One region of the Mycobacterium farcinogenes genome, then DNA from elsewhere that is predicted to be linked to it. Evidence: predicted binding sites of a transcription regulator. Region 1 holds the regulator's gene; the other holds the start of a gene.
What was found. The regulator HspR, encoded in region 1, represses chaperone genes until heat shock. The targets are predictions, from matches to a motif close to ANNTGAGTNNNNNNNACTCANNT.
Positions count from the first base shown of each region.

Region 2: lon (endopeptidase La) is a predicted target of HspR. The motif match lies at 13,127-13,149, and genes of this name have one in related genera.

Region 1 is NZ_CP081673.1:5,909,541-5,925,666, reverse strand. Features, by position in the region: gene K6L26_RS28365 (ABC transporter substrate-binding protein) at 1-934, opposite strand, end outside; gene K6L26_RS28360 (ABC transporter ATP-binding protein) at 960-1,718, opposite strand; gene K6L26_RS28355 (ABC transporter permease) at 1,720-2,556, opposite strand; gene K6L26_RS28350 (aryl-sulfate sulfotransferase) at 2,553-3,878, opposite strand; gene K6L26_RS28345 (LacI family DNA-binding transcriptional regulator) at 4,067-5,038, shown strand; gene K6L26_RS28340 (TetR/AcrR family transcriptional regulator) at 5,040-5,660, opposite strand; gene K6L26_RS28335 (oxidoreductase) at 5,644-6,489, opposite strand; glycine riboswitch at 6,724-6,821, shown strand; gene K6L26_RS28330 (L-serine ammonia-lyase) at 6,850-8,229, shown strand; gene K6L26_RS28325 (DUF445 domain-containing protein) at 8,226-9,533, opposite strand; gene K6L26_RS28320 (Abi-alpha family protein) at 9,538-10,323, opposite strand; gene dnaK (molecular chaperone DnaK) at 10,596-12,455, shown strand; gene grpE (nucleotide exchange factor GrpE) at 12,452-13,093, shown strand; gene dnaJ (molecular chaperone DnaJ) at 13,131-14,297, shown strand; gene K6L26_RS28300 (heat shock protein transcriptional repressor HspR) at 14,294-14,677, shown strand; gene K6L26_RS28295 (aldose 1-epimerase) at 14,674-15,576, opposite strand; gene K6L26_RS28290 (FAD-binding oxidoreductase) at 15,596-16,126, opposite strand, start outside.
Region 2 is NZ_CP081673.1:3,288,483-3,304,608, reverse strand. Features, by position in the region: gene K6L26_RS15625 (FUSC family protein) at 1-898, shown strand, start outside; gene K6L26_RS15620 (PaaI family thioesterase) at 895-1,524, opposite strand; gene K6L26_RS15615 (tetratricopeptide repeat protein) at 1,687-3,267, shown strand; gene K6L26_RS15610 (nucleoside deaminase) at 3,304-3,783, shown strand; gene K6L26_RS15605 (alpha-amylase family glycosyl hydrolase) at 3,776-5,053, shown strand; gene K6L26_RS15600 (DUF1810 domain-containing protein) at 5,037-5,468, opposite strand; gene K6L26_RS15595 (adenylate/guanylate cyclase domain-containing protein) at 5,530-7,683, shown strand; partial or broken gene K6L26_RS15590 (mechanosensitive ion channel family protein) at 7,680-9,081, shown strand; gene K6L26_RS15585 (esterase family protein) at 9,244-10,239, shown strand; gene K6L26_RS15580 (molybdopterin-dependent oxidoreductase) at 10,316-11,854, shown strand; gene K6L26_RS15575 (hypothetical protein) at 11,851-12,048, opposite strand; gene K6L26_RS15570 (NADP-dependent oxidoreductase) at 12,080-13,006, opposite strand; gene lon (endopeptidase La) at 13,161-15,485, shown strand; gene K6L26_RS15560 (lysophospholipid acyltransferase family protein) at 15,588-16,126, shown strand, end outside.

The DNA of each region.
Region 1 (16,126 bases):
CGAGGAACTTCGCGTAGTCCGGCAGTTGCGTGCCCGGATCGATGGACTTTTGCGTTTTGGCCCACGTTCCCAGCTCGGCGAGCTTGTCGGCCACGTCAGCCTTCAGCTGCAGAGTGAAGTCGAATTCACCCAACACGGTGCTCAGCAGTTCGGGGTCCAACTGGGTGGCCTTGGCGACGGCGTCGGTGGCGGATTTGTCGTGCTGCGACAGGGCAGAGCCCGCGTCACCGAGTGCGGCGAGGAAGGCCGTGATCGCCTTGCCCTTGTTCGAGACGGCCGCATCGGTGGCGATGAACAGGCTGTGCTGGTTGTAGGTCCCACCGGTCAGTGCCACGGCGTCGTCGCCGAGGGCCTTGATCGTCTGCGCCTGGTAGGGCTGGAAGATCGACACGGCGTCGACGTTGCGCTGGGTGGCGGCGGTGACGATCGCCGACGGCGCGACCTGCACCAGCTCGGCCTTGATGTTGTTCTGCGCCAAGGCGTTCGATACGTAATAAGCCGCACTGGTGCCCTGTGGAGTGCCGATGGACTTGCCGGCCAGATCGGCGAGTGAGTTGATGCCCGCGCTGCGGCGGGCCACGATGCGCGATCCTTCCCAACGCGAGCCGTCGGCGATCACCCGCAGCGTGGGTGTGCGGGTCAGCGTGGCCGAGGTCGGGACATCGGCAGCAGTGGTGATGTCGACCTGACCGGCCGCGGCGGCCTGCAGCGCCTCGACGCCGGACTGGAAGTTCACCACTTTGACGTTCACGTTGTGGTTGCTGAAGAGTCCGTTGTCGGCCGCTACCGGGATCTGGGCCCAGGACGGGTCGACGACGAATCCGACGGTGAGTTGATCGGCGTCGGTGGCGCTCGAGTCGGTGCAGGCGGTGCCGGTCAGAGCGAGGGCGGTGGCAAGTGCTGCGGCGGCGATGCGCCGAAGAGGGGTCTTCACGGATGAGTTCCTTGTCGGTGGCGGGTCAGTGCACGGCGTGATCGATGCCGAGTTGGTGGTGCAGGGACTTGCGGATCTCGCTGTAGCCGGGCTGATCTGCCAAAGAGTCGGCAGGCCGGGGGCGGCTGAGGGGGTTGGTGATCTGATCGGCGATCTTCCCGTCACGTAGCACGCTGACGGTGTCGCCGAGCCGGATTGCCTCGTCGATGTCATGGGTGACGAACACGATCGTGCGGTTCAACCGCGTCCACAGATCGATCAGCAGGTCTTGCATGCGCAGGCGAGTCAGCGCATCGAGGGCAGCGAACGGTTCGTCCATCAGCATCACTGTGGGCTCGCCGGCCAGGACTCGGGCGATACTGACCCGCTGCCGCATTCCGCCGGACAGCTCGCCCGGGCGTTGCCGGGCCACCTCGTCACGCAGCCCCACCAGGTCGAGCAGTTCGTGAATCTTGGCTCGTCGCTGGCTTTTTGCCGAACGTCGGGCAGCAAGGGCGAAGTCGATGTTGTCGGCCACCGTCATCCACGGGAACAACACGTCGCGCTGGAAGGCCACGCCGCGCCGGGGATTCGGTGCGGTGACGTCTTCACCGTTGTCGGTGATGGAGCCGGAGGTGGCGGTGATGAGTCCGGCAAGGCAGTGCAGCAGCGTCGATTTGCCGCTGCCGGAGGCGCCGACGAGCACCGAGAAGGACCCGTCGGGAATGGTCAGGGAAATGCCCTTGAGCGTCGGCTCTTGCTTGCCGGGAAATTTCACCACGAGATCACGGGTCTGGATGGACATCTCAGCGCTCCTCCTGGGCCCAGCGGGTGAACGGGGATGCGGCCGCGGCGACCAGCAGGTCACACAGGGCACCGACGATGCCCAGGATGATGAGGCAGAAGATCAGCCGATCGGCCTGAGAAAACAGTTGAGCCTGGGAGATTCGGTACCCGATACCCGCTGTGGTGCCGGTCATCTCGGCCACCACAATGAGCACGAACGCCATCGCGGCACCCACCCGCAGGCCCGAGGCGATATCGGGCGCGGCCTCTGGCAGCACCACCTTCGACAACGTCTGCCAGCGGCCGGCGCCCAGGCAACGTGCGGCTTTCAAATAGTCGATCGGTGTGCCGGCCAATCCGGAGTGGCTGTTGATCCACACCGGGACGAAGACGCCGAGCGCGATGACCAATAGCTTGCTGTTCTCACCGAGCCCGAACCACAGGATCGCCAGGGGGACCAGACCGATCGTCGGGATCGGCGAGAACACCCGAAGGACGGGTTGCAACAGATTGCGGCCGGCGGCGGTGGTCGCGGTGAAGACGGCCACCACGATGCCGGCGGCGGCACCGATCGCGAAACCGACTGCCGCCCTGCGCAAACTGGCGACGATGTCGTCGGCCAGCAGGCCCTCGGCCCACAACGTGTGTCCGGCCGCCAGTATCTCGGGCACGCTCGGGAACAGTTGCCGCGGGAACCGCCCGGTCGCCACGATCAGCGACCACAACGCAGCGGCGATCGCCAGGCCGGCGAGTGTCCAGCCCAGAACCCTCGCCCGCGCGAACGCCGACCGTAGCCGTGCCGGACGCGGGCTGTGCGGTGACGCGGCCGGGGCTCGGACCGCCAAACCGGCTGTCATGGACGGCTTCCCGCTTCGGTTCCCACGGCACGCAGCGGCTCGCGCGGGTTCCCCGACGGAACCCAGTCGAACGGCACGGCTTGTGACCGGTACACCAGCGCCGTGCGGGTCAGCCGGTCTACCCCGGGCACCCTGGTCTGCTTGACCTCGGGCTCCCCGGCCACGCCGTAGCCCTGATAGGGGCTGTGATACTCCCACACCACGTCACCGCCGGGGGTGACCTGGAACAGCCGGCCCTGCATCCCCTCGGTGATCAAGGTGTTGCCGTTGGGCAGTCGTTGCGCATTGCTGACGAACGAGCTGAAGAAGGTCCACGACGGTAGACCCGAATCCTCAGCGGTGTACTGCCACACGATTTCGCGGGTGAGAGGGTCGATTTCGAGGACCCGGGAGCCCGCGTAGATGCCCAGCGGTGCGGCAGGGTATCCGGCGCCGCCCTGGTTGTCGAACACCAGGATGTTGCCCGCGCCGGGAAGGCCCGCTGCGATCATGTGCGGGTTGTGCTGACCGGAGGTCTGGTCGACCGGGCGTGGCACCTTGTGCACGTTGATCCGCTGATGCTGGGCGCCGAATTCGGCGTCGTAGTAGGGCCCCAGCTTCCAGGCGATCGCACCGGTCGCCTTGTCGACGAGCGCGATGATGTTGGCCTTGCGGAAGCTGATCAGGATGTTGTCCGGGTGGAACACCGAGTCAGGGTCATTCAGGTACCACCGGTTTGGACCGAGGGTCTTGGCGCTGTTCATCTCCAGATAGCCCCAGGGATCGTCGGGATCACGGGCGACGGCCTGACGCAGGGCATCCCAGCCCGTCTCGGAGAAGCCGAACTCGTCGAGGTGGTCGCCGGCCAGCCACTGCCAGACGATCTCGCCGCCGGGGGTGACCTCGTAGAGTCCCTGGTCCCCTACGGTGTGCGTGCCCAGACTGGGTACCACCCGGGGAACGGTGACCAGGATCAGGCGATTGCCGTTGGGCAGTAGCTCCCAGTCGTGGTTCTGCCGGGCGGCGCCGTCGGGCGCCTGGGTACCCCATTCCCAGACGACGTCGCCATTCCAGTCGAGCTGGCCGACGGTGCCGTTGGCATAGATGCCGCCGCGGGCGTCATCGCTGTCGGACAGTTGCACCCCGACGTCGCCGAGCCGGCCGCCGTTGAGCGCGGGGTCCAGAATGCGGGGTGGCACACCGGCATACGGCCACTCGTGCGCCACGGTGCCGTTGAGGTCGATCACTCGGGTGGTTCCGTCGGCGCCGGTGAACAGGACATAGCTGTCATGGACAAGCTCGGGGTCGAGGTAGCTGACTCCACTGAGACGTACAAATGCCATGTCAGTTACTCCACCAACGTCCGGTTACAACCACGGGTCCTCCTCGTTACGGTTCTAATCGATTAGCGTGAGGCAGGCGAAACATGGACGGAACCGTCACAATCGAGGTGATTCAAACTCTTTCGAGCGACCGTCGACGAGCGGAGGGTCCACCCGTTGTGAGTGGGAAACGTCCGACCCTGGCAGATGTGGCCAACCGCGCCGGCACGTCGACGGCGGTGGTCAGCTACGTGCTCAACAACGGGCCGCGACCCGTGTCAGACCAGTTGCGGTCCAAGGTGATCCGCGCCATCGATGAGTTGAACTACCGGCCGGATGTGCGTGCCAGGGCGCTGCGCAGGTCCCGGCGGTGGCGGCAGATCGGTCTGCTGGTTCCCGACCTCACGCTGCCTCTGTTCGGCGAGTTCGTGGGCCGGATCGAGGTCGAGGCCCGTTCCCGCGATCACCTCACCCTGATCGGCAACACCGGCTACGACCCCGAGCGGGAACTCGAATTCGCGACCGCGTTCGCTGAGGTCGGGGTCGACGGACTGCTGGTCGTCGGTGCGGCGAACGCTCCGCAGACGGCGGAACTGTGTCGGCAAGAACGTATTCCGGTGGTATGGATGCACAACATCCGCGGTGAAGTCGAGGCTGACATCGTCGCGGTCGACCACGCCCACGCGGGCGCACTCCTCACCCGGCACCTACTCGACGTCCACGGCTGTCGCGACATCGCGTTCGTCGGCGGTTTCACGGAGGTCGACGTCCGCCACGGCGACCGGGAGACCGTGCAGCAGCGATTCGAGGGTGCCGACTCGGTGGTCGGGCGGGTTCTGTCACACATCCGCACCGATCTCACTCCCGCCGGTGCGTACGCCGCGGTCGGGGAGTTCCTGCGCGACGCGACACCGGCTCCCGGCGCCCTGGTGGTCGGGACCTACGGGCAGGCCGCCGCCACCGTCCGCGCGATCATCGATGCCGGATTGCGCGTGCCCGAAGATATTCGGGTGGTGGGTTTCGACGGCGCCACCGCCGACTATGGGCGGGTTCGGCTCACCGCGGTCCAGCAACCTGTCGACGCGCTCGCCCGCCTGGCGTTGGGCCGATTGCTCGGGGATGACGCCGACGACGACATCACGCCGACGCTGCGGGTGGGGGAGACCTGCGGGTGCGCGTGAGTCAGGCGGGAAGCAGCCCGCGCAGCGCGGTCTCGGCCAACCGCCGGGCATGTTCCTCGGTGAGGGCATAGTGGCCACTGAGGCGACGGAAGATGAGTGGCCCGAACAGGATGTCGATGACATCGTCGATCGCGATGTCCGCGTCGGCGTCGCCGCGGTCGACCCCGCGCTGCCACAGTTCGGTGATCGCGGCGCGTCGTCCACCCAGGAAGTACTCACGGAAATACGCTGCGCCCGTTTGATCTTCGACGCACGCCGCGAGCAGCTGGGCGAACACCTCGCCGCGGGCGCTGGCGTAGAACGCCGACACACGGATCACCTGCTCAGTGAGATCGCCTGCGGTGCTGCCGGTATCGGGCAGCGGCAACGCTTCGGCCATCATCGATCCGAAGGCCTCGGCTGCGACGGCGGTCCGCGATGGCCAGTGTTTGTAGAGGGTGGCCTTGCTGGCTCCGGATCGGGCCGCGATCGCGTCCATCGTGGCCGCCGGGAATCCACCTTCGTCGAGCAGCTCCGCGGTGGCGTCGAGCATGGCCTGGTGGATGCGGTCGCTGCGCGCGCCGGTGGGGCGGGCGAAATCCTCGCCCGCCCCGTCGGCCGCCGTCTCAGTGGGCCGCGACATCATCGAAATCTGTTGATTCCGAGACACTTCGCCATTGCGCCAATTCAGCCTGCACGTGGGCGATCTTGCCCTCGACTGCCGCGATGGTGTCGTTGCCGAGCAGGAGGCGAAGCGGCGGCTCGTCCGCCTCCACGACATCGATGATGGCCTTGGCTGCCTTGACCGGATCGCCGGGCTGGTCGTGATTGCGCTCGCCGGCGGCGACGCGCATCTGGCCGGCCGGACCGTTGGCGTAATCGTCGATCAGGTTGCGCTGGGTCTGCAGGCTCGACGAGTCGAGGAAGTCGGTGCGGAAGTAGCCGGGCTCGACGACCATGACGTGCACACCCAACGGTTTCAGTTCGGCGTGCAACGCTTCCGAGAGGGCCTCGACGGCGAATTTGGTCGAGGCGTAGACGCCCCATCCGGGCGAGCCGACGAAGCCGCCGACCGAGGAGATGTTGACGATGGTGCCCGACCGTTGCGCCCGCAGCACCGGGGCGACGGCCCGGGTGACGGTCAGCAGGCCGAACACGTTGGTCTCGTAGACCGAGCGAACCTCGGCATCGGTGGCTTCCTCGACCGCGCCGAGCAGGCCGCGCCCGGCGTTGTTGATCAACACGTCGATCCGGCCGAAGCGATCCACGGCGGCCTGCGCGGCTTGTTGTGCCTGCGCCTCGTCGGTGACGTCCAGGGCGACGGCGAGTACGTTGTCGTCCTCGCCGAGGGCGGCGGTGACGGCCGCGGCATCGCGTGCGGTGGCGACCACCTGGTGGCCGCGGGCCAGGGCGTCGCGGGCGATCTGCAATCCGAATCCGCGGGATGCTCCGGTGATGAACCAAACGCTCATGTCTTTGACCACCTGTTCTTTGTTTATCTGAACTGTACGTTCAGTTTAGTTACGATGATGGCCGGTGCAACTTGAGCGGGGCCGGGATTATTCCGACCGGCTGACGCGGCCGGCCGAGTAACATCCGTCACATAACTCAATACGTCGATGACGCATTGCGGGAGAACCTCCGATCGGGAGGCGCCGTAGGAGCAAATCCTCCCCGGGAATCTCTCAGGCCCAGCACCGCAGTGTCGAGGCAACTCTGGAGAACAGCGCGGCCATCACGCGCTTACCGAAGGTGAAAGGCGCGGCGCGCCAAATCTCTCAGGTTTCAGGACAGAGCGGGGAGGTGTCACCACACACCCGGAGTTGGTAGTCATGACGATCAGTGTTTTCGATCTGTTCTCGGTCGGGATCGGCCCGTCGAGCTCCCACACCGTCGGTCCGATGCGGGCCGCCGGCATGTTCGCCGACGAACTCGTCCGCCGCGAGGCGGTCGATCGCGTCGCCGCGGTAGAGGTCGAACTGTTCGGCTCGCTGGCGGCGACCGGTGCCGGGCACGGCACGATGCCGGCCGTCCTGCTGGGGCTGGAGGGATATCGGCCCGAGACCATCGAGACCGACGAGATGGAACGGCGGCTCGCTGCCATCCGAGCCGACGGCAAGATCCGGTTGGCCGGTCGGGTGCTGATCGCATTGACCGAATCCGACGTGCAGTTGCTACCGAGCCGCCGGCTGCCACAACACCCGAATGCCATGACCCTGGCGGCATTTTCAGCGACCGGTGAGACCGTCTACCGCGACACCTATTTCTCGGTGGGCGGCGGTTTCGTCGTCGCTGAATCTCGCGCCGAGCCGCAGGCATCGGTGCGGCAGGACACCGATGCCCCTTTCCGTTCGGCCGCAGAGTTGCTCGCGTTGACCGATCGGGACGGGCTGTCGGTGAGCCAGGTGATGATGCGGCAGGAGTGTGCCGCCCGGCCGGAAGCCGAGGTGCGCGAACGTCTCTTGCATATCCGCGACGTCATGGTCGCCTGCCAGGTCAACGGCATGTCGCGCGACGGCGACCTACCCGGCAACCTGCGGGTCCGGCGCCGCGCGAAAGACTGGTTCCTGCGACTCGAAGCCGAGGACCCGACGCGTGATCCGGCGTTCGCCGAGGACTGGGTGAATCTGGTGGCGCTCGCGGTCAACGAGGAGAACGCGTCTGGCGGTCGGATCGTGACCGCGCCGACCAACGGCGCGGCCGGGATCATTCCGGCGGTGCTGCACTACGCAGTCCACTACACCGCGGCCGGGAAAGTCGACCCGGATGACACCACGGTGCGTTTCCTGCTCACGGCCGGAGCCGTCGGATCGCTGTACAAGGAGCGGGCTTCGATCTCGGGCGCCGAGGTGGGCTGCCAGGGGGAGGTCGGCTCCGCTGCGTCCATGGCTGCCGCAGGACTGGCCGAGATCCTCGGTGGGACACCGCGACAGGTCGAGAACGCCGCCGAGATCGCCATGGAGCACAGCCTCGGCCTCACCTGCGACCCGATCGGTGGGCTGGTGCAGATCCCGTGCATCGAACGCAATGCCATCTCGGCGGGCAAGGCGATCAACGCGGCCCGCATGGCGCTACGGGGCGACGGTACTCACCGGGTGAGCCTGGATCAGGTCATCGAGACCATGCGTGCCACCGGAATGGACATGAGCGCCAAGTACAAAGAGACTTCGACGGGTGGGCTCGCCGTCGCCGTCAATGTCGTCGAATGCTAGTGGTGCAGAAGGGTATTGAGTGCGCTTACCTGGGTCTCGCGACCGAAGTGCTCGACGACCTGCACCTGGATTTCGCCGACGATGCCGCCGAGGATCGCTCCGACCGCGATCATGGTCGGTTCGTCGTCCTTGAACACCGGCCGCAGGATCGACTCGTACTCCTCATTGGTGAGCTGACCCATCTTGTCGATGATGGTCTTCTCCAGGTCCAGCGCATTCATGGCATAGTCCTGCGCCTCGACCAGCGTGGTGGGCAGCCGCTCGAGCACCAGCTTCACCAGACGGTCCTTGGCCGCGTTGTACCGCTGGGTGCCGACAGCGAGTTTGACCAGCGGGGTCGCGATGCCGGTCTGGGCATCGATGGCCGCTTCGACCTCCTTGCCCACGAGCGCGAACAGTTTGTCGGAGCCCGGGCCTCGCAGCACGCCGTCGAACAGGATCTCGGGGGAGAACAGGTCCTCGGCCAGAATCCGCGCGTAGTCCTCGGTGATCTTGTCGCGCTCGGCGTGCAGTAATCCCTGGAACGGGATGAAGCCGAGGTATTTGGTGGGCCGCACGGGGCGGAACAACATGTTGAGCGCGATGTAGTCGCTGATAAGGCCGACGCCGAAGCCGAATGCCGGCATGATCCACGGGTTCTGGAACAACGCCCAGGCAACCATCTGGACCACGCCGATCCCGAGCCCGAAGTAGATGCCGCTGCGGCGCACGAAGGCCATCGCGTTGTCGCCGAGCCCGCGCATCAGCCTGTTGAGCTTGTCTTTGTTGCGGACCAGCGTCGTCACGGCCAGGTACTGGATGTCCACGAACCGGTTCAGGTCCGCACGCATCTCGTTGAGCATCTTCTCCACGATCCTGGGGGTCTGGTCGTGGATGCGGGCCTGGATCGCGTTGCGCGCGGCGTCGGGCAGTGAATCCCACAGCCCGGGGCGGATCTGCTCGGCGATGTCGCGGGAGATGTCGTCGACGGCCTGGGTCAGGGGCTTGCGTAAGGCCTCGACGGCCTCCTTGGCGTCCACCTTCGCCAGCAGCTCTTCGGGTTTCAGCAGATTCTGGGTGAGGAGCTCGATGGTTTTCGAACCCACCTTGCCCGCGCGTCGCGGGACGATGCCCTGCCAGCCGAGCACGCCGATGCCCCGGAACTCCATCGGTCGGTAGAGCATCTCGAGCGCGACGATCTTGGTGCTCCACCCGACGAAGGCGGCGACGAACGGCATCGACAGATAGATCAGCCAATTGACGCTGAAATCCGCCTTGATCTCCTGCCAGGTCTGGATCGCGAGAACGGCCTCGCTGCCGGCCATGCGGTTAGGAACCGTCCCGTTCCACCGCGGCCTCCCACAAGCCGCGACCAAGCCCGGACAAGGTCAGCGTGAGCTTGTCCACTCTGGCGGCGAGAGGCCCGCGGGATCCGTTCTTGATCGCCCGCAGCACCATCGGCTCGGCCATGAGCACCTCGTACTCGGCTTTCTGTGACGGATCCTCGGGACCGGTTTCCACCAGACCAAGTGACAGCAGATGCCCGACGTACTGGGGGACCATCGCCGGCAGCGCCACATTCGCGGTGCGGCCGATCAGGCAGGCGTTCTCCAGCACGGCCTGCCCCGGGGTTCGTGAACGCGTCCAGGTGTAGACGTTGACCAGTGGCGAAGCCTCACCCTCCGACAGGGCGCCGATGATCCGGGCCTCGTCGGCGACCAACTGGTCGAGCAGGCGGTGGTAGAGCTCCACCTGGCTGCCGGCCGTGCTCTGGTCGAGGGCGCGGTCCAGCAACCGGTCCATCTTCAGGTTCAGCGATTCGGCCGTCGGCTCCTCCGGGGTGGGCACCGGGGCGGGTCGCGGTGCCGATTCGATGGCCTCCAGCCGGTTCTTCACCAGCGTGGCCAGCTGCTCTTCACCCCAGGCCGCCAGCTTCATGCTGGTCTTGGCGGCGTCCAGCGCACGGTCGGTGAGACCGAACGGATCGAACCGCTTCGGCACCAGCGGCCGCGGGTTGCGCGGGGTCCGGATCGCGAAGGCGATCTCGCCGATCGGAGTGTCCAGTTTGAAAGCCCGACGCTGGTAGCTGCGTTTTGTCCGCTTGTCCGCAGGCACGTTCGGCCCCGTTGTCGTGATCTCGTCTGACATCGCCGGTCGATCCCCCTCAAGTGGCTGCCTGCGCCCTACGGCGGCATCTGATTATGGGGCACGATCCCCGCGCGAAAAATTGGGCGGGCTTCGGGAACAAAACCGCCGAAAGCCCCGTTGACCAGATCGACAACAAGTTGAGTGACATCGACTCAAGTCTGGGTTGACAATCTAAGCTCGCCCGGAGCAAGCTTGAGCGCAGTCCGCTCAGACCCCTATATCTATCAGGAGGCAACACCATGGCTCGTGCGGTCGGTATCGACCTCGGGACCACCAACTCCGTTGTGGCGGTCCTGGAAGGCGGCGACCCCGTCGTCGTCGCAAACTCGGAGGGCTCCCGGACCACCCCGTCCGTCGTCGCATTCGCGCGCAACGGCGAGGTGCTGGTCGGCCAGCCCGCCAAGAACCAGGCGGTGACCAACGTCGACCGGACCATCCGTTCGGTCAAGCGTCACATGGGCACCGATTGGACCGTCGAGATCGACGGCAAGAACTACACGGCGCAGGAGATCAGCGCGCGCACGCTGCAGAAGCTGAAGCGCGACGCCGAGGCGTACCTCGGTGAGGACATCACCGACGCCGTCATCACCGTGCCCGCGTACTTCAACGACGCCCAGCGTCAGGCCACCAAGGAAGCCGGCCAGATCGCCGGCCTCAACGTGCTGCGCATCGTCAACGAGCCCACCGCGGCCGCCCTGGCCTATGGGCTCGACAAGGGCAGCAAGGAACAGACCATCCTGGTCTTCGACCTCGGTGGCGGTACGTTCGACGTCTCGCTGCTGGAGATCGGCGACGGAGTCGTCGAGGTGCGTGCCACCTCCGGTGACAACCACCTCGGTGGCGACGACTGGGACGACCGGATCGTCGAATGGCTGGTCGACAAGTTCAAGGCCACCAGCGGCATCGACCTGACCAAGGACAAGATGGCGATGCAGCGGCTGCGCGAGGCCGCGGAGAAGGCCAAGATCGAACTCTCGAGCTCGCAGAGCACCTCGATCAACCTGCCCTACATCACCGTCGACGCCGACAAGAACCCGCTGTTCCTCGACGAGCAGCTGACCCGCGCCGAGTTCCAGAAGATCACTCAGGATCTGCTGGACCGCACTCGTCAGCCGTTCCAGTCGGTGATCAAGGACGCCGGCATCTCGGTCTCCGAGATCGACCACGTGGTCCTGGTGGGTGGTTCGACCCGTATGCCCGCCGTCACCGACCTGGTCAAGGAACTGACCGGCGGCAAGGAGCCCAACAAGGGCGTCAACCCCGACGAGGTCGTCGCCGTGGGTGCCGCGCTGCAGGCCGGTGTGCTCAAGGGTGAGGTGAAAGACGTTCTGCTGCTTGACGTCACCCCGTTGTCGCTCGGTATCGAGACCAAGGGCGGCGTGATGACCAAGCTGATCGAGCGCAACACCACCATCCCGACCAAGCGGTCGGAGACCTTCACCACCGCCGACGACAACCAGCCGTCGGTGCAGATCCAGGTCTTCCAGGGTGAGCGCGAAATCGCTTCTCACAACAAGCTGCTCGGATCCTTCGAGCTGACCGGTATCCCGCCGGCCCCCCGCGGCGTGCCGCAGATCGAGGTCACCTTCGACATCGACGCCAACGGCATCGTGCACGTCACCGCCAAGGACAAGGGCACCGGCAAGGAAAACACGATCAAGATCCAGGAAGGCTCCGGCCTGTCCAAGGAAGAGATCGACCGGATGATCAAGGACGCCGAAGCGCACGCCGACGAGGACCGCAAGCGTCGCGAAGAGGCCGACGTCCGCAACCAGGCCGAGTCGCTGGTCTACCAGACGGAGAAGTTCGTCAAGGAGCAGCGCGAGGCCGAGGGCGGGTCGAAGGTTCCCGAGGAGACCTTGGCCAAGGTCGACGGCGCGATCGCCACGGCCAAGACGGCGCTGGAAGGCTCCGACATCTCGGCGATCAAGGACGCCATGGAGAAGCTCGGTGTCGAGTCGCAGGGCCTGGGCCAGGCGATCTACGAGGCCACCCAGGCCGAGCAGGCCGCGGGTGCCGACGGTGGAGCTTCCTCGAGCGCCGCGGACGACAACGTGGTGGACGCCGAGGTCGTCGACGATGATCAGGAGAACAAGTGAGCGAGAACGATCCGCACGAGCCGGTGACCATCACCGACAAACGGCGCATCGATCCCGACACCGGTGAGGTTCGTGAGCAGGAGCCGGCCCCTGGTGGGCCGGCTCCGGCCGCCTCCGCTGCCGGTGCGCCGGCGAACGACAGCGACGAGGTCGCCGAGCTCAAGGCCACGCTGCAACGCGTGAAGGCCGAATACGACAACTACCGCAAGCGGGCGCTGCGCGATCAGCAGGTCACCGCCGACCGGGCCAAGGCCGCCGTCATCACCCAGTTGCTGGGTGTGCTCGACGATCTGGACCGGGCCCGCAGCCACGGTGACCTGGAGGCCGGGCCGCTCAAGTCGGTCGCCGACAAGCTCGTCGGCGCCCTTGAGGGACAGGGCCTTTCCGCATTCGGCGCCGAGGGTGACGAGTTCGACCCATCACTGCACGAGGCTGTGCAGCACGAAGGTGAGGGCACCCACCCCGTGGTCGGGACCGTGATGCGGCGCGGCTACAAGATCGGTGACCAGGTGGTCAGGCACGCCCTCGTCGGCGTGGTCGACACGGTTCCCGACGCCGAGGCCGGTGCTGGTTCCCCGTCGGGGGCAGCGGATAACGGTGACGCGGCCGGCGATCAGGCCGCAGAATCAGACAACTAGACAACCCAACTAGAGAGAAGAGGTAAGGAGGTGGCGCATGGCCCAACGCGAGTGGGTCGAGAAGGACTTCTATAAAGAACTCGGCGTCTCCTCTGACGCCAGCGCCGACGAGATCAAGAAGGCCTACCGGAAACTGGCCTCCGAGCTGCATCCCGACCGCAATCCCGATGCGGGTGCGGCCGAGCGGTTCAAGGCGGTTTCCGAGGCGAACAGTGTTTTGTCGGACCCCGCGAAGCGCAAGGAGTATGACGAGACCCGCCGGCTGTTCGCCGGGGGTGGGCGCCGGTTCAACCCGGGTGGGAACTTCAGTGGCGGGTTCGGTTCCGACGGAGCCGAATTCAACCTCGGAGACCTGTTCGACGCGGCCGGCCAGAGCGGCGGCGCCAACATCGGTGACCTCTTCGGCGGGCTGTTCGGTCGCGGTGCGCAACCGCGGCCGAGTAGGCCTCGTCGAGGCAACGACCTGGAAACCGAAACCGAGCTGTCCTTCCTGGAAGCCACCAAGGGCGTGGCCATGCCGCTGCGGCTGACCAGCCCGGCGCCCTGCACCAACTGTCATGGCAGTGGTGCGCGGCCGGGCACCAGCCCCAAGGTATGCCCGAACTGCAACGGCTCGGGTGTGGTCAACCGCAATCAGGGTGCGTTCGGATTTTCCGAGCCCTGCACCGAATGCCGGGGCAGCGGCTCGATCATCGAGCACCCCTGCTCTGAATGCCAGGGCACCGGCGTCACCACCCGGACCCGCACGATCAATGTGCGGATCCCGCCGGGTGTCGAGGACGGTCAGCGCATCCGGCTGGCCGGCCAGGGCGAAGCCGGGCTGCGAGGTGCGCCGTCGGGCGATCTGTACGTCACCGTGCATGTGCGGCCGGACAAGGTGTTCGGGCGTGACGGCGATGACCTGACCGTTGCGGTGCCGGTGAGCTTCCACGAATTGGCACTGGGCACAACACTTTCCGTTCCTACCCTGGACGGCAAGGTCGGGGTCAGGGTGCCCAAGGGCACCTCCGACGGGCGGATCCTGCGCGTGCGGGGACGCGGAGTGCCCAAACGTTCCGGCGGCCATGGTGACCTGCTGGTCACGGTCAAGGTCGCGGTGCCGCCCAACCTTGAAGGTGAAGCGGCAGAGGCGCTGGAGGCTTATGCGAAAGCCGAACGGGCCAGCGGTTTCGATCCGCGGGCCGGATGGGCAGGCAACATATGAGCCAGCGCAAAGAGGAAGCCCGCACGTTTTTGATCTCGGTGGCCGCCGAGCTGGCCGGTATGCACGCGCAGACCCTGCGCACCTACGACCGGCTCGGCCTGGTCAGCCCGCAGCGCAGTTCCGGCGGCGGGCGCCGCTACTCCGAGCGTGACGTCGACCTGCTCCGTGAGGTGCAGCGGTTGTCACAGGACGAGGGTGTCAACCTGGCCGGTATCAAGCGCATCATCGAATTGACCAATCAGGTGGATGCACTGCGCACCAGGGTTTCCGAGTTGACCCAACAGGTCGAGCAACTCAGCGATCAACGCCGTGACGTCTCCGCGGCGTCCAAAGCGGTCGTGCTGTGGCAGCCACGACAGCCGCGCCGCAGTGCCCGTTAGCCGACCCTGATCGAAAAGATGGCCGTCTCCGGACTTCCGGGGGCGGCCATTCTGTAATTCCCCCGGCGTAGCGCATCGGTGGGTGCGGTCATCGGCTCGATCCCCACCACCGCATCGCTTCCGGGCGCGAAAAGCTGTGCGGCGGTGTAGCCCTCGTCGAAGGTGACCTCGACCCGGCGGCCGCCGCCAGACAGGGTGAACACCGCACCCGGCTCGACGCCATCGAATCCGTCGTCGAGTTCGGTGGTGCCCAGCCGCCTCGCCCCGTCCGGCCAATCCCGGGATTCACCGGTGGGCAGCCCCCGGTCATCCACGAGCAGGTGCCGCATGGTCGGGGTTTGCAGCTGCCAATCTTCGCGTGGCACTTCGGGAATCGTGACGTACGGGTGGTAGCCATAGCACAGCGGGACCGATTGTTCGGCAGTCGGCGTCACCGTCGTGGACACGGTGAGCGTTCGGTCGGCCAGCGTCACCGCCATGGTGAGGCGGTGCGGAAACGGGAACGTGGCCAGCCGCGCCGGTGCGGCGCCCCAGTCCAGTTCGGCGGTGAGCGTGTTCTCCGATTTCTCGGTCACCCGCCAATCCGGATTGGCGGCCAGCACACCGTGCATCGGCGCTCCGTGCGCGTCGGCGCGCACACCATTCTCCCCGGGTGCCACGTTCACCGCCGTCTCTCCGACGCGATAGTGGTTGCCGCTCAACCGGTTTGCCCACGGATAGAGGATCGGGATGCCCATCGTCTTGCCGTCGGAGAGGTAAGCTTGCAGCCCGCGGCGCTGTCCCAGATACTCGACGCCACCGTCGGACAGCGAGGTGCAGATCATCCCCGCCGCCGGCACATAGGTGGCCATCAGCGACGATGACGGGTCAGACAAGTTGACTGGTTGAACCTCGACCATGAGGCAAGTCTGGCACGGGTCAGCGAGTCAGCGGGTCGTGCTGGATGCGCTCGGCCGGCGCTCCCCGCTCGATCAGGGCGGCCTTGGTGGCGGTGACCATGTCCGGTCCGCCGCAGATGAGGATCTGCCGATCGCCCCAGTTGCCGTACCGCGTCACCACCTCGGCCAGCGTGCCGGTCTGGCGCACGTGCAGGCCACGCGGAGGTTGGACGTCGGGGTACTGGCCGGCCCACGGCGGGTCGGTGCTGTATTCGGACACCGGGGTCACCGACAGCCACGGATTGGTCGAGGCGATGTGCCACAGGGTTTTCAGGTCGTACAGATCGCACGGATAGCGGCCGCCGAAGAACAGGTGCACGCGCGGATTCTCGCCGTGCAATGTCATGTCCATGATGATGTTGCGCAGCGGAGCCAGGCCTGTGCTGCCCGCCACCATCAACACATCTTCGCCGTCGCGGTCGACGTGCAACCCGCCGTGTGGGCTGGACATCCGCCAGCGATCTCCGATCTTGGTCTCGGAGACGATGGCGGTGCTCACCATGCCGCCGGG
Region 2 (16,126 bases), 2.6 Mb from region 1:
GCCGCTGGCGATCGTGGTGGTGCTGCGCCCGGAGACCGCACACACCTACACCCGATGCGCCGGGCGGATCGCCGGCCTCTGCGTCGGCATCGTCGTGGCCTGCCTGCTGACCTTCATCTGGCAACCCGGTCCGGTCGGCTCAGCGGTGTGTGCGCTGCTGTTCGTCGGACTGGCCTACGGTGTCGCGCAGTTCGGCTACCTGGCCGTCGGCGCGGCGGTCGGGGCGATCGTGATGTTCGCCGTCGGGGTGGGCGCCGCGGCACCGTGGTCGGGCAACGCCGACCGGCTGTTCGCGGTGCTGATCGGCGGCGCGTTGGCGGTGATGGCGCACGTGGCGCTGCCCGACCACGACCTGATCCGGCTGCGCCAGCGCGCCGGGGAACTGCTGATGACCGAGATCGACTACGCCGCGCTGGTGATCAAGGCATTCGTCCACGAGATCGACCACCCGGCCGAGATCTTGTCGGCGGCCTGGCAGCGGGCATTCCGCGCGCGGGCGGCCTTCGAGGCCGCGTGGGGGGCGGCCAGTCTGGACCCGCCGGTCCTGCGGCGGTGGTTACGGTCCTACCGCACCGCGCTCAACTCGGTGACCAGTGCCTGCACCACGCTGGAGAACAGCCTCCCGACGCACCCTTCCTCGGCACTGCACAGCGAGTTCATCGCCGCGGTCGACGATTACGTGGAGGCGCTGCGCGGAGCACCGCCGAGCCCGGCCGTGCCGTGGAGCCTCGACACCGCCGAACTGTCCACCGCGCTGCGTCGCGTGCACAACGTGGCCTCGACGCTGTCCGCCGACAACGGTGCGGCCCGCATCCTGATCGGCGAGTTGACCACGATCACCCGCAGCCTCGAGGACATCGCGATCGACCGGGTGGAGCCCACAGCCGAGTCACACTAGCCGCGGGCCCACTTCGGCAGGATGAAAACCCCCTCGGCCTCGGCGGTGATGCCCTCGGCATCTGAGACATGGCCCGAGGCAAAGGCTTTGATTCCGTCCGTGCGGGTGATCCGCCCCTCGGCGTGCAGCGCGCCCAGCGGGGTGGCCCGCAGATAGCGGATGGTCAGCGTGCCGGTGAACCGCGGGCGGTCCGAGTCGCTGGCCGCCACCTCTCCCAGCACGTGGTCGAGCACCATCGCCACCATGCCTCCGTGGACGTGGCCGGGCGGCCCCTCGTAGGCGGCACCCAGATGGAAGTCGGTGTGCACCCCGCCGTCGGCGTCTTTGACCATCACCAGTGGCGGCGCGATCGGGTTGCGGATGCCGATCGCCGGGTTTCCCCACGGCATCCGGTCTCCGTCCGAGGTGAACTGGACCCCGAACGGCCCGTCGATCTGTTCGGCCCGCAACCGCGCGGTCGCGTCGTCGATCTGGGCCCGCACAGCGGCGACCTCATCGGCACCGACCTGCGAGCGGATGCTGGCATCGATCAGCGACCGCACCGAATCGGCCAACGGTGCCCACACCTCCCGCAGCCGCTGCACGTCGGCGGAACTGAGACCCTCGACATGGGTGTAACCCGGCATCCCAGCACTAGAACATGTTCGACGCGACGATGTCGAGCCACCCCGGGTAGCGTCGGCCCCGTGACGGATCCTGCCCAGACCGAACCCTATTACCGGCTCGGCAGCTACCACCGGCCGACGGATTCGCCCTCGCCGCCGGCGCAGGTCTGGTTCGACCGCGGCATGATCTGGTGCTACGCCTTCAACCACGAGGAGGCCGTCCGATGCTTCGAGCGGGCGCTGCAGCTCGACCCTGAATTCGCGCTCGCCCGCTGGGGTATCGCCTACGCGGTCGGTCCCAATTACAACAAGGCCTGGGAGGCATTCGACCCCGTCGATCTCAGCACGTCGCTGACCCGGGCCCGCACCGAACTCGAGCGTGCCGCCACGGGTCGGGCGTCATCGCTGGAACGCAGCCTGATCGGCGCCCTGCGCAAGCGATTTCCGACCGATGACCCCGAAGACGCCGGTGCGCTGACCGCCGGACACGCCGCCTACGCCGACGCCATGACCGCGCTGGCCACCGCCCACCCCGACGACATCGACGTGCAGACACTGGCCGCCGACGCGCTGCTCAACGTGACCGCCTGGGCGCTGTGGGACGGCCGCACCGGCGAGCCCGCCCCCGGCTCACGGGTGGTGGAGGCCAAACAGATCCTCGACGCGGCGCTGGCCTCCCCCGCCGGACGGCGCCACCCCGGAGTGCTGCACCTCTACATCCACGCGATGGAGATGTCGACGACGCCGCAGGCCGCCCTGCCCGCCGCCGACCTGTTGCGCGGGCTGGTGCCCGATGCCGGCCACCTACAGCACATGGCCAGCCACATCGACGTGCTGTGCGGCGACTACCGCAATTCGGTGACCGCGAATCTCGCTGCGGTACAAGCCGACAGAAAGTTCCTCGCCCGCGAGGGGGCGCTGAATTTCTATTCGCTCTACCGCGCGCACGACCTGCATTTCGTGGTGTATTCGGCCATGTTCGAAGGCAGTTCGCAGACCGCTCTGGACGCCGCCGAGGAACTGGCCGACCAATTGACCGCTGAGCTGCTCTCGATCTCCTCGCCACCGATGGCGGACTGGCTGGAGGCCTTCGTACCGCTGCGGGTGCACGTACTGGTGCGGTTCGGGCGCTGGGAGGAGCTGATCGCCGAACCGCTGCCCGCCGATCCCGAGCTGTACTGCACCACGACCGCGACGATCCACTATGGTCGCGGCGTCGCCTATGCGGCCACCGGTCGGGTCCCACAGGCCCGCGCCGAGCTCGACGAATTCCTCACGGCCTACCGGCGGATCCCGGATACCCGCTACCTGTTCAACAACACGAGCCTGGACATCCTGGCCATCGCCGAGCAGATGCTCAAGGGCGAGATCGCCTACCGGGAAGGCGATTACGATGCGGCATTCGCCTGCTTGCGCCGGGCCGTCGAGCTCGATGACGCCCTGCCCTACGACGAACCCTGGGGGTGGATGCAGCCGACCCGACATGCTTTGGGCGCGCTGCTGCTCGAACAGGGCCGGGTCGAGGAGGCCGCCCAGGTGTACGCAGCGGACCTGGGCCTGGACCCGACGCTGAGCCGCTCCAGCCAGCATCCGAACAACGTGTGGAGTCTGCACGGGTACCACGAATGCCTGCGCCGGCTGGGCCGCGACGCCGAGGCCGTGATCATCGGAGCGCAACTCGAATTGGCCCAGGCCCGCGCGGACGTCACCGTCAGCGCCTCGTGCGCCTGCCGTCTCGATGCGGCGAAACCGTGTTGCGACTGACGGCCGCGCGATCGGCACGGGCGTAAACTCGCCACCGTGGCCCTCACCGACAACGATCTCGATCAGCTGCGCAAATGTGTCGAGTTGGCCCGCGAAGCTCTTGAGGCCGGGGACGAGCCGTTCGGGTCGATGCTGGTCGACCACACCGGCGCCACCGTGTTCACCGACCGCAACCGGGTCAAGGACGGCGACGCCACCCAGCATCCCGAATTCGCGATCGCCCGCTGGGCCGTCGAGCATCTGAGCCCCGCGGACCGGGCCCATGCCACGGTCTACACCTCCGGCGAACACTGCCCGATGTGCTCGGCCGCGCACGCCTGGGTCGGCCTCGGCCGGATCGTCTACGCCACCTCGTCGGATCAGCTCAGCGGGTGGATGTCGGACTGGGGTGTGCCGCCCGCTCCGGTGGCTCCGTTGCCGATCACCACCGTGGCCCCCGGTCTCGACGTGGACGGCCCGGCGCGGGAACTCGCCGAGACCATGAAAGACCTGTACGCGGCGAAGTTTCGTGCCTGAGCCGGCCTGGGTCGCGCACGCCGTCTGGTGGCAGATCTATCCACTGGGCTTCGTCGGGGCGTTTCCGGCCGACCCGCCTCCGAGCGCCGGTGAACACCGGTTGCGCCGGATCGTCGGCTGGCTCGACCACGCCGTGCAGCTCGGTGCGTCCGGCATCGCGCTGGGCCCGGTCTTCGCCTCCCGTACCCACGGTTACGACACCACCGACCACTTCCGCATCGACCCCCGCCTGGGCGACGACGACGACTTCGACCATCTGGTGGCCGAGGCCCGCCGGCGTGGGCTGCGGATCCTGCTCGACGGCGTGTTCAACCACGTGGGCACCGATTTCGCCCCCTACCGCGACGGCGACGCCTCATGGTTTCGGCGCCGCGGCAACGGTTTTGACACCTTCGAAGGCCACGGTGAGCTGATCGCGCTCAACCACGACGAGCCCGCGGTGGTCGACTACACCGCCGCCGTGCTGCGGCACTGGTTGAGCCGGGGCGCCGACGGCTGGCGCCTCGACGCCGCGTACGCGGTGCCCGACCGGTTCTGGGCACAGGTGTTGCCTTCGGTGCGTCGGGACTTTCCCGACGCCTGGTTCGTGGGTGAGGTGATCCACGGCGACTACTCGGCCACGGTGCGCGCCGCGACCTTCGACTCGGTCACCCAGTACGAACTGTGGAAGGCGATCTGGAGCAGCCTCAACGACGGCAACTTCCACGAACTGGACTGGGCGCTCAAGCGGCACAACGACTTTCTCGAATCATTCGTGCCGCTGACCTTCGTGGGTAACCACGACGTCACCCGGATCGCCAGCCAGCTACAGAATTCCGCGCACCTCGAGCACGCACTGGTGCTGCTGTTGACCACCGGTGGTACCCCGAGCATCTACGCCGGCGACGAGTCCGGCTACCGGGGCGTCAAAGAGGAGCGCCGCGGCGGCGATGATGCGGTACGGCCCGAATTCACCGCCCCACCAGGAGATTCCGATGCACTGCGGCTCCATCAGTATCTGATCGGGCTGCGCCGTAGGCATCCGTGGCTGCACAGCGCCACCACCTCACCCCTGTCGCTGACCAACACGCAGTACGTCTACCGGACCAGCGCCGGATCCGAATCCCTGCTCGTGGCCCTCAACATCGACGACGCGCCGCTGCGGCTGGCGTTGCCCGGTCACGGGATGGGATCGGGCCGGGTGATCGCGGGTTCGGGCGCTCCGCCCCACGAGGAGATCAGCCACACCGAGGTACCGCCGCACGGATGGCTGATCATCCAGCCGCACTGAGCATCTCGAGAGTACGAGGATCTCCGGTCCCGTCATAGAACTTGTCCAGCACGGCCCGGAATCCGGCCGGGTCCGTCGCGACCTCGGCGAACAACGTCATGCTGGAACGCACCTTCAGCACGTCCGGCCAACCGAAGATCTGCTCGGCGGTGCGCCCGTCGACCCCCATCAGCAGCCGGGCGCATTCGGCCAGCCTCGGCCCCAGCGTCGGGTGGGCCAGATAGGCACGCGCCTCTGCCGCGGAGGCGATGCCGTAGTGCACGGCCGTCGCACTGTGACCCAACCCGCGCAGCTGCGGAAAGATGAACCAGATCCAGTGGCTGCGCTTGCGGCCGTCCCGCAACTCGGTGCACACCTCGGCGTACACGCCGGCCTGGGCGTCCACGAATCTCTGTAAGTCGAACGGGTCACTCATGGGAGGAGTTTGTTGCGCAATCTCACGCAATACATCGTGACAAGCTAATCTTCGGGATTCAATGACTACAACTGCCGGCGCCGAGCGCGTCGCACCGCCCAGAAGAACGCACCGGCGCGTGCTGTCGCGGATCAGCATCCAGTCCAAGCTGCTGGTCATGCTGCTGGTCACCAGCATTTTGTCGGCGGCCGTCGTCGGCGCCATCGGATACCAGTCCGGGCGATCATCGCTTCGTCAGTCGGTGTTCGACCGGCTGACCGAAGTCCGGGAGTCGCAAACCCGCCAGCTGGAATCCAAGTTCGCCGACCTCGAGGATTCGCTGATCGTCTACACCCGGGGTACGACGACCGTCGAGGCCGTGGAGGCGTTCTCCGCCGGCTTCGGTCAGCTGACCAACTCGACCACCACCCCGCAACAGTGGCAGTCGATCGTCGACTACTACAACACCCAGTTCAAGCCGGTCGAACAGCGACAGACCGGTGACACGGTGGACGTGTCGCGGCTGTTGCCCACGTCCAACGCCCAGAAATACCTGCAGGCCAACTACACCGCACCGCTCGCCGACCCCGAGAAGGCGATCCGGGTCGACGACGCCAGGGACGGCAGCGCATGGTCGGCGGCGAATGCCAGATTCAACGACTACTTCCGTGAGATCGTCGAACGTTTCCAGTTCGAGGATGCGCTGTTGCTCGACACCGTCGGCAACGTCGTCTACACCGCCTACAAGGGCATCGATCTCGGCACCAACATCGTCACCGGCCCCTACCGGCAGAGCCTGCTGCGCGACGCCTACGAGAAGACCCTGGCCTCCAACACCGTCGACTACGTCGGGGTCACCGACTTCGGTGACTACCAGCCGGCCGACGAGCCCACGGCCTGGATGATGGCCCCGGTCGGTCCGGTCGGCCGGGTCGAAGGGGTACTGGCGCTGCAGTTCCCGATCTCCAAGATCAACCGCCTCATGACGGCCGACCAGCAATGGGAAGCCGCCGGAATGGGCGCGACGGGCGAGACCTTCGTGGTCGGCCCCGATGGTTTGATGCGGTCGGATTCGCGGTTGTTCCTGGAGAACCCCGAGAAGTTCGAGCGGGATGTGATCGATGCCGGGACACCGCCGGCGGTGGCCGCGAAATCACTGGCCCAACACGGGACCACGTTGGTCCAGCCGGTGGAGACGACAGCCACCCGGTTGGCCTCACGCGGCCAGAGCGGCACCGTGATCGAGGACGACTACCTGGGTAACGACACGCTGCAGGCCTACGCGCCGGTCGACCTGCACGGGCTGAACTGGTCGGTCATCGCCAAGATCGACACGGCCGAGGCGTTCGCGCCGGTGGCGACGTTCACCCGGACGCTGGTGCTCTCGACCGTGGTCATCACCTTCATCGTCTGTCTGGCCGCGATGTTCCTGGCCCGGTTGTTCGTCCGGCCGCTGCGCCGGCTCGAAGCCGGTGCTCAGCAGATCGGAGCGGGCGACTACGACATCACGCTTCCGGTGCAGTCCAGGGACGAGTTCGGTGATCTGACAACGGCCTTCAACGACATGAGCCGCAACCTGGCGATCAAGGAGGATCTGCTCGCCGAGCAACGTCGCGAGAACGACCGGCTGCTGCGCACCCTCATGCCGGAATCTGTGGTGCAGCGCTACCGGGACGGTGAGGAGACCATCGCGCAGGACCACCACAACGTGACGGTCCTGTTCGCCGACACCGTCGGGTTGGATGAGCTGACGTCCGAGATGCCTTCGGAGGAAGCGCTGGCCATCGTCAACCGCCTGGTGCACCAATTCGACGCTGCCGCCGACGATCTCGGGGTGGAGCGCGTACGCACCCTGCGCAACGGATACTGGGCCAGCTCCGGGCTGAGCGTGCCGCGGCTCGACAATGTCCGCCGTACGGTCGACTTCGCGCTCGAGATGCAGCGCATCATCGAACGGTTCAACAACGAGGCCGGGACCGATCTTCAGCTGCGCGCGGGAATCGACACCGGAGCGGTCAGTAGCGGCCTGGTCGGGCGGTCGAACCTGGCCTACGACATGTGGGGGTCGGCGGTCAACCTCGCCTACCGGGTTCAGCGAGGATCGCCGCAGCCCGGCGTGTACGTCACCGAGCGGGTTTACGACGTGATGGGCGATACCCGTGACCTCGAACCGGCCGGCACCGTTGTGGTCGACGGCGCCGAAGAGCCGATCTGGCAACTACAGGACCGGCGATGAGCGCTGTGCTCGACGCTCCCTGGTTCTACTGGGCGATCGGAGTGGCGATCGGTTTCCCGGTCTGCCTGGTACTGCTCACCGAACTGCACAGCACACTGCGCCGGCGCGGCAGCTTCCTGGCCGGTCCGGTCCATCTGGTGCGCACCTACATCCTGCCGCTGGGCGCGCTGCTGATCCTGCTGATCCAGGCCATGCAGATCTCCGGCGAAGCCACACCGGTACGGATCGTGGCGACGGTGTTCGGATTCGTCGTCCTGGTCCTGCTGCTGTCCGGACTCAACGCAACCGTGTTCCAGGGCGCCCCGGAAGGCAGCTGGCGCAAGCGGATTCCGTCGATCTTCCTCGACGTGGCCCGCTTCGCGCTGATCGCCATCGGCGTCGGCCTGATCTTCGCCTACATCTGGGGCGCCAACATCGGCGGGCTCTTCACGGCCCTCGGCGTCTCCTCGATCGTGCTGGGCCTGGCCCTGCAGAACTCGGTCGGCCAGATCATCTCAGGGCTCCTGGTGCTCTTCGAGCAGCCGTTCCAACTCGGCGACTGGGTCGATGCGCCGTCGGCGCGCGGCCGAGTCGTGGAGGTCAACTGGCGCGCAACGCATATCGACACCGGCAGCGGCCTGCAGGTGATCCCGAACTCTGTGCTGGCCGGAGCATCGTTTGCCAACCTGAGCCGACCGCCCGGGGCGCATACGATCACCGTGACGACGGTGTTCGCCGTCGACGACGCACCCGACGAGGTCTGCCTCGTGCTCGACGAAGTGGCTCGGCGACTGCCTCAGGTACGCCGGGACGGCACGGTGTCGACCGTGGCGGCCGGCTCGTTGCAGTACAAGACCCAGATCCCGCTGCATTCCCCCGCCGACGACTTCGCCGCCAGATCCACGTTCCTGCGCTGGACGTGGTATGCCGCGCGGCGTGCCGGTCTGCATCTCGACGAGGCCGAGGACGAGTTCGCGACCACCGAACGGGTCGAGCAGACGCTGCGCCTGATCGCACCGACACTGCGGCTGAGCCCGGAGGACCAGACCGACCTGTTGGCTCATACCCGTCTGGCCCGGTACGGAGCGGGCGAGGTCATCCAGGTGGTCGGCCAGGTGCCCAAGGTGATGACCTTCATCGTCGCCGGAACGGTGCAGCTCGCGGTGGCCGGCACGGACGACAGCTCCGTCCCGGTCCTCACGGTGGAGAAGGGTGACTTCCTCGGTCAGACGGCCCTGACCCGCGAACCGGTCACCACGACCGCGTACGCGCTGACCGAGGTGACCGTTCGCGCAGTTCGACCGCGACTGCATCGAAGATCTGGTGTCGCGAAAGCCGGTACTGCTGCAGGACATCGGCCGGGCGATCGAGCAGCGACGCGCCAACGTCAAGCAGGCGCTCCTGGCTGTCGGCCGCTGAGCCTCGGGCAAAACGGTCTCGGCGCCGAGTTCCAACCGTTAGTAAACCGCGATCTGCGGCTGCGGTGTTGTTACGCGTGTGACTCATGAGGCGCGTGATTCACTACCGAGGCAAGCGGCAAACTGCTTGAGACACGTGCAGAAAGGACGGTTGGTTGCCGTTATGAAGTTCCTCAACAAGATTCGCGGAGCGTGGACGCGCCGACTGGCGGCGGGGGCAATGGCAGCCGCCACCCTGCCCGCGCTGATCGGTCTCGCAGGAGGTTCGGCGACCGCTGGCGCATTCTCCCGTCCGGGTCTGCCCGTCGAATACCTCGACGTGTTCTCGCCGTCGATGAACCGCAACATCCGGGTCCAGTTCCAGGGCGGCGGACCGCACGCGGTCTACCTGCTCGACGGCCTGCGCGCCCAGGACGACTACAACGGCTGGGACATCAACACCCCGGCCTTCGAGTGGTACAACGGCTCGGGCCTGTCCGTGGTCATGCCGGTCGGCGGACAGTCCAGCTTCTACACCGACTGGTACCAGCCCTCGAAGGGCAACGGTCAGGACTACACCTACAAGTGGGAGACCTTCCTGACCAGCGAGCTGCCCACCTGGCTGGCCGCCAACCGCGGCGTGTCCCAGACCGGCAACGCCGTCGTCGGCATCTCGATGGCCGGCAGCGCCGCGTTGACCTACGCGATCCACCACCCGCAGCAATTCATCTACGCCGGAACGCTTTCGGGCTTCCTGAACCCGTCCGAGGGCTGGTGGCCGATGCTGATCGGGCTGGCGATGAACGACGCCGGCGGCTACAACGCCGAGAGCATGTGGGGGCCGTCGACCGACCCGGCATGGAAGCGCAACGACCCGATGGTCAACATCAACCAGCTGGTCGCCAACAACACCCGCATCTGGATCTACTGCGGCACCGGGACCCCGTCGGACCTCGACGCAGGCACCAACGGCGGCAACCTGATGGCAGCCCAGTTCCTCGAAGGGCTGACCCTGCGGACCAACGTCACCTTCCGGGACAACTACATCGCCGCCGGCGGCACCAACGGCGTGTTCAACTTCCCGGCCAACGGCACCCACGCCTGGGGCTACTGGGGACAGCAGCTGCAGCAGATGAAGCCCGACATCCAGCGGGTGTTGGGCGCGCAGTCCGCCACCTAGACACCATCCACCCAGGGAGCCTGTCGTCAACCCCAACGGCAGGCTCCCTGCTCGTGTGCGGGGTAGGTTTGTACCGATGGCCCGGTCCTCGGCGAGTGCGTCACCCAATGTGCGGATGCTCGGCGGAATTGCCGCCGCCGCGGTGTCACTCGGGGTGGCTCAGGCCGTGGCCGTTCCGTTCCCCCCGCAAGCCGAGCCGCGCAACGCGGTGGGGGCAGCGGTAGTCGACCTGACGCCGGGTCCGGTCAAAGAGTTCGTGATTCAAGCACTCGGCGGTCTGGACAAACTCTTCCTGGGTGTCGCGGTACTGGTGGTGATCGCCGTGATCGCCGCTCTGGCCGCGACATACGAGACCCGGCACCGCCCGATCGGCAGCGCGATCTTCGTCGCCGCGGGTCTGCTCGGCTGCGCGGCGGTGCTCTCGCGGCCGGGAGCCACTCTGCCCGGCATCGTGCCGACGGTGGTGGGCACCGCGGCAGGGGTGGCGGTGCTGCGACTGCTCGTGCGCCTGTGGACCGCCCCCGACGATGATGCCGAACGTGTCGACACCACCAGACGGGCATGGTTGGCCACCGCCGGCATACTCGGATTCGGCGTGGCGAGCGGGCTGTTCGGTATCGTGGTCGCCCGGTTGACCAGTTCGGTGGCAGCAGAACGCGATACCTTGGCCATCCCCCGCCCACGCGTCCCCGCTCCGCCGATACCGCCCGGTGTGCAGCCCAAAGGCGTTGCCCTGCCGAGCTTCATCACCGACGCCGGTGACTTCTACCGCGTCGATACCGCACTTGTCGTGCCGCAGGTGAGCCGCGACGAATGGCGATTACGCATCCACGGCATGGTCGATCGGGAGGTCACCTACAGTTTCGACGATCTGACCCGCTTCGAGGTGGTCGAGAAGGCCATCACACTGACCTGTGTATCCAATCCCGTTGGCGGCGACCTGATCTCGACGGGAACGTGGACGGGCTACCGGGTGGCCGATCTGCTACGGGCCGCCGGCGTGCATCCCGACGCCGACATGGTGCTGTCCACCTCGGTGGACGGGTTCACCGTGGGCACCCCGGCGGACGCTCTCCTCACCGGCGACGACGCGCTGTTGGCCATCGGGCTCAACGGACAACCGCTACCGGTCGCACACGGTTATCCCGCCCGTCTGGTGGTGGCCGGACTCTACGGCTACGTGTCGGCCACCAAATGGGTCACGGACCTGGAACTGACCCGCTTCGACCGGGCCGAGGCGTACTGGACCAGACAAGGCTGGGCCCCGCGCGGACCGATCAAGACCGAGTCGCGAATCGACGTGCCGCGCAACGGTCAGACTCTGCCGGTCGGACCGACCACCTTCGGCGGCGTGGCGTGGGCGCAGAATCGCGGAGTCCGCGGCGTGGAAGTCCGAATCGACGACGGCCCATGGCTATCCGCCGAACTCGGGGACGCGTACTCCAACCAGACGTGGCGGTTGTGGAGCGTGCCCTGGCAGGCGACCGGCCCGGGCCGGCACACGCTCACCGTGCGCGCCACCGACAACACCGGCGCGGTCCAGACCTCAGACCAAGCCCCCACCGTGCCCGACGGCGCGACCGGTTGGCATTCGGTGAACTTCAGCGTCGCCTAGCCCTTGAGCTTGCGCCAACTGAGCACGGAGATCACGACACCGATCACCGCAGTGATCGGCCCGATGACCGACCACGTGGTGGTGTTGCTCATCGGGCTGCCCTGCAACACACCGAAACCCTGCAGCGCCCAGATCAGCCCGAACAGCGCCACGATCACACCGACCGCGAACGTCACGACATATCCCCTGTTCATGATTGGATGCTACGTCGCGGCCGAGACGCGGTCAGGGAACAAGCACCAATTTCCCTCTGGTATGGCGCTTTTCCAGCTCGGTGTAGGCGGCTTGGACGTCGTCGAGGGCGAACACCCCGGCGATCGGTACCTCGAGTTCGCCGGTGGCGGCGAGGTCTGCCAGTTCGGCGATGACCGCGATGTCGGCCCCCTCGGCATTCCCGGCACTCTGGACGCCGTACTGCTCGATCGCACCGAAATCGATGATGGTGTCGACGCGTTCGGCAGCCACCCCCAAGTCTTCAACGGCCAGCTTCACGTATCCGCCGCCGAAGAAATCGAGGAACGCGTCCACGCGGCCCGACGGCGATGCGGCGCGCAGCCGGGTGGCCAGACCGTCACCGTAGTTCACCGGTATCACGCCGAACCCGGTCAGCCAGTCGTCGTTCCCGGGCCCGGCGATGCCGAGCACCGTCGCACCCGCCCGCCTGGCCAGTTGCACCGCGATGCTTCCGACACCACCCGCGGCCCCCGCGACCGCGACGGTGTCCCCGGGCCGCAGCCGCACCGCGCGCACGGCCGCATAGGCGGTGGCGCCCGCGACATAAAGCGATCCGGCCACTTCCCAGGACAGGCCCGCCGGTTTGCGCGCCAACTGGGTGGCCGGCACCGCCACATACTCGGCATGGCTGGCGCGCGAGTCGGTGAAGCCGAGGACCTCGTCGCCGACCTGGAACTGCGCCACCCCGGACCCGAGTTCGGCCACCACGCCGGCGAGGTCACTGCCCTGCCCGGAGGGGAACGTGGCCGGGAACCGATCGTGCAACGCGCCCCGCCGGATCATGGCCTCACCGGGGTTGATGCCGGCTGCGCGCACCTTCACGAGTACCTCGCCCGCGGCCGGAGCGGGCCGCGGCACATCGCGCACCTGCAGTACGTCTATGCCGCCGTATTCGTCGAACTGCACAACTTTGCTCATGTTCCCTACGACCGATCACCCGGCCGAAACATTCCGCCGGGCCACATTTCGCTCTCAGCGATGTGGGGCATCGACTTGCCGATCGGGAAGTTGATCCGGGAACAAACCGAAGCCTGACAGAGTTGAGCGCATCAGACTGAACTTTGGAGGTTTGATGCCTGAACCAATCGCAGTGCCCGTTTTGTTCTTGAGCGAGCCGATCGTGCTGCCGGGAATGGTGGTGCCCGTCGAACTCGACGATGCCGCCCGCGCCGCCGTCGACGCCGCCCAGGCCAGCGAATCCGGCAAGCTGCTGATCGCCCCGCGGCTGGACGATCGCTACCCCACCCACGGTGTGATCGCGTCGATCGTGCAGGTCGGGCGCATGCCAGGCGGTGCGGAAGCCGCCGTCGTCCGCGGGGAACACCGTGCCCACATCGGTTCCGGAACCACCGGGCCGGGCGCGGCCCTATGGGTCGAGGTGGATCAAGCCGCCGAACCCGAATCGGTGACCGACGACACCAAGGCGCTGGCCGCCGAGTACAAGAAGCTGCTGCTGGCCATGCTGCAGCGGCGCGAGGCCTGGCAGATCGTCGACGTGGTCAACAAGATCACCGACCCGTCGGCCCTGGCCGACACGGCCGGTTACGCCTCGTACCTGACCGACGTGCAGAAGCGCGAACTGCTGGAGACCGAGGACGTCAGTCGTCGCCTCAGCCTGCTCGTGGAATGGACCGGCGATCATCTGGCCGAGGTCGAGGTCAACGACAAGATCGCCGAGGACGTCCGGGCCGGGATGGACAAGCAGCAGAAGGAATTCCTGCTGCGCCAGCAGTTGGCGGCCATCCGCAAGGAGCTGGGCGAAGGCGAACCCGAGGGCTCAGACGACTACCGGGCCCGCGTCGAGGCCGCCGACCTTCCAGAAAAGGTGCGGGAGGCCGCGCTGCGCGAGGTCGGCAAGCTGGAACGCTCCAGCGACCAGAGCCCTGAGGGCGGCTGGATCCGGACCTGGCTGGACACCGTGCTGGACCTGCCGTGGAACGTGCGGACCGAGGACTCGACCGATCTCAAGGGTGCTCGCGAAATCCTGGACGCCGACCACCACGGGCTGGACGACGTCAAGGACCGCATCGTCGAGTACCTGGCCGTGCGGGCCCGCCGGGCCCAGCGCGGCATGGCCGTCGTCGGCGGCCGCGGGTCGGGTGCCGTGATGGTGCTGGCCGGCCCGCCCGGGGTCGGCAAGACCTCGCTCGGTGAGTCCGTCGCCCGCGCGCTGGGCCGCAAGTTCGTGCGGGTCGCGCTGGGCGGTGTGCGCGACGAGGCCGAGATCCGTGGCCACCGGCGTACCTACGTCGGCGCGCTGCCGGGCCGCGTCGTGCGGGCCATCGGCGAGGCGGGTTCGATGAATCCCGTCGTGCTGCTGGACGAGATCGACAAGGTGGGCTCCGACTACCGGGGTGACCCCTCGGCAGCGCTGCTCGAGGTGCTGGACCCGGCGCAGAACCACACGTTCCGCGACCACTACCTGGAGCTGGACCTGGACCTGTCCGACGTGGTGTTCCTGGCGACGGCCAACGTCATCGAGAACATCCCGTCGGCGCTGCTGGACCGGATGGAGCTGATCCAGCTCGACGGCTACACCGAGGACGACAAGGTCGCCATCGCCCGCGACTACCTGCTGCCCCGGCAGGCCGAACGGGCGGCCCTGACCGAGTCCGAGGTGACGGTGACCGATGCGGCACTGCGCAAGATCGCCGCGGACTACACCCGCGAACCAGGCGTGCGGCAATTCGAGCGGTTGCTGGCCAAGGCGTTGCGCAAGGTGACGACGAAGCTGGACTCGACAGATTCCCCCATCACGATTGATGAACCGAATCTGGTGGAGTACCTGGGCCGTCCACGGTTCACACCGGAATCCACCGAGCGCACCGCGGTGCCCGGTGTGGCGACCGGTCTGGCCGTCACCGGCCTGGGCGGCGACGTGCTCTACATCGAGGCGAACGGGAACGACGGAGAGCCGGGCCTGAAGCTGACCGGTCAGCTGGGTGACGTGATGAAGGAGTCGGCACAGATCGCGCTGTCCTACGTCCGTGCCCACGCCGAGCAGTTGGGCGTCGACCCGAAGACTCTCGACCGCCAGATCCACGTGCACGTGCCCGCGGGTGCGGTGCCCAAGGACGGTCCGTCGGCCGGCGTCACGATGGTCACGGCACTGGTGTCGATGGCCACCGGGCGGCAGGTGCGCGGCGACGTCGGCATGACCGGTGAGGTCACGCTCAACGGCCGGGTGCTACCGATCGGCGGCGTCAAGCAGAAGCTGCTCGCGGCGCAACGCGCCGGACTGAAGACGGTCTTCATCCCGCACCGCAACGAGCCTGATCTGGATGAGGTTCCGGCCGAGGTGCTGGACGCCTTGGAGGTCAAACCGATGACCGATGTCGCCGACATCATCGCCGAGGCGCTGGAACCGATCCGCGAGGGCGCATCGGTCGCCGCATAAGCAGCCGACGGGCTCGCCATCGACAGACCGTCCGCCGTTGCGACTCCCGAAGTCGCAACGGCGGACGGTTTATTTGTCGGCATTCTGGTCATTCTGGCCGCGATGGACGAAAGCGAGCTCGACCAGTGGGATCCCGCCGTCACCCGACAGATGAGGTCGTTGGCGGGACCGATCGCGAAGTGCTGGTTCCGCTCCGAGGTTCGCGGCCTGGAGAACATTCCGGACGACGGCGGTGCGCTGGTGGTCTCGAATCACTCCGGCGGAATGCTGACGCCCGATGTCCTGGTCTTCGCGCCGGAGTTCTACCGCCACTTCGGCTACGACCGTCCGCTCTACACCCTGGCCCATTACGGGGTGCTGCTCGGGCCGACCGGCGATATGTTCCGGCGACTCGGAGTGATCCACGCCAGCCGGCAGAACGCCGCCGCGGCCCTGGATTCGGGTGCTGTGGTGCTGGTGTTTCCCGGCGGCGATTACGACGTCTACCGACCCACCGCCGAGGCGAACACCATCGATTTCAACGGGCGGACCGGATACGTGCGGACCGCGCTGACCGCGGGTGTCCCGATCGTGCCGACCGTGTCGATCGGCGCCCAGGAAAGCCAGCTGTTCCTGACCCGGGGCAACTGGCTGGCCGAGCG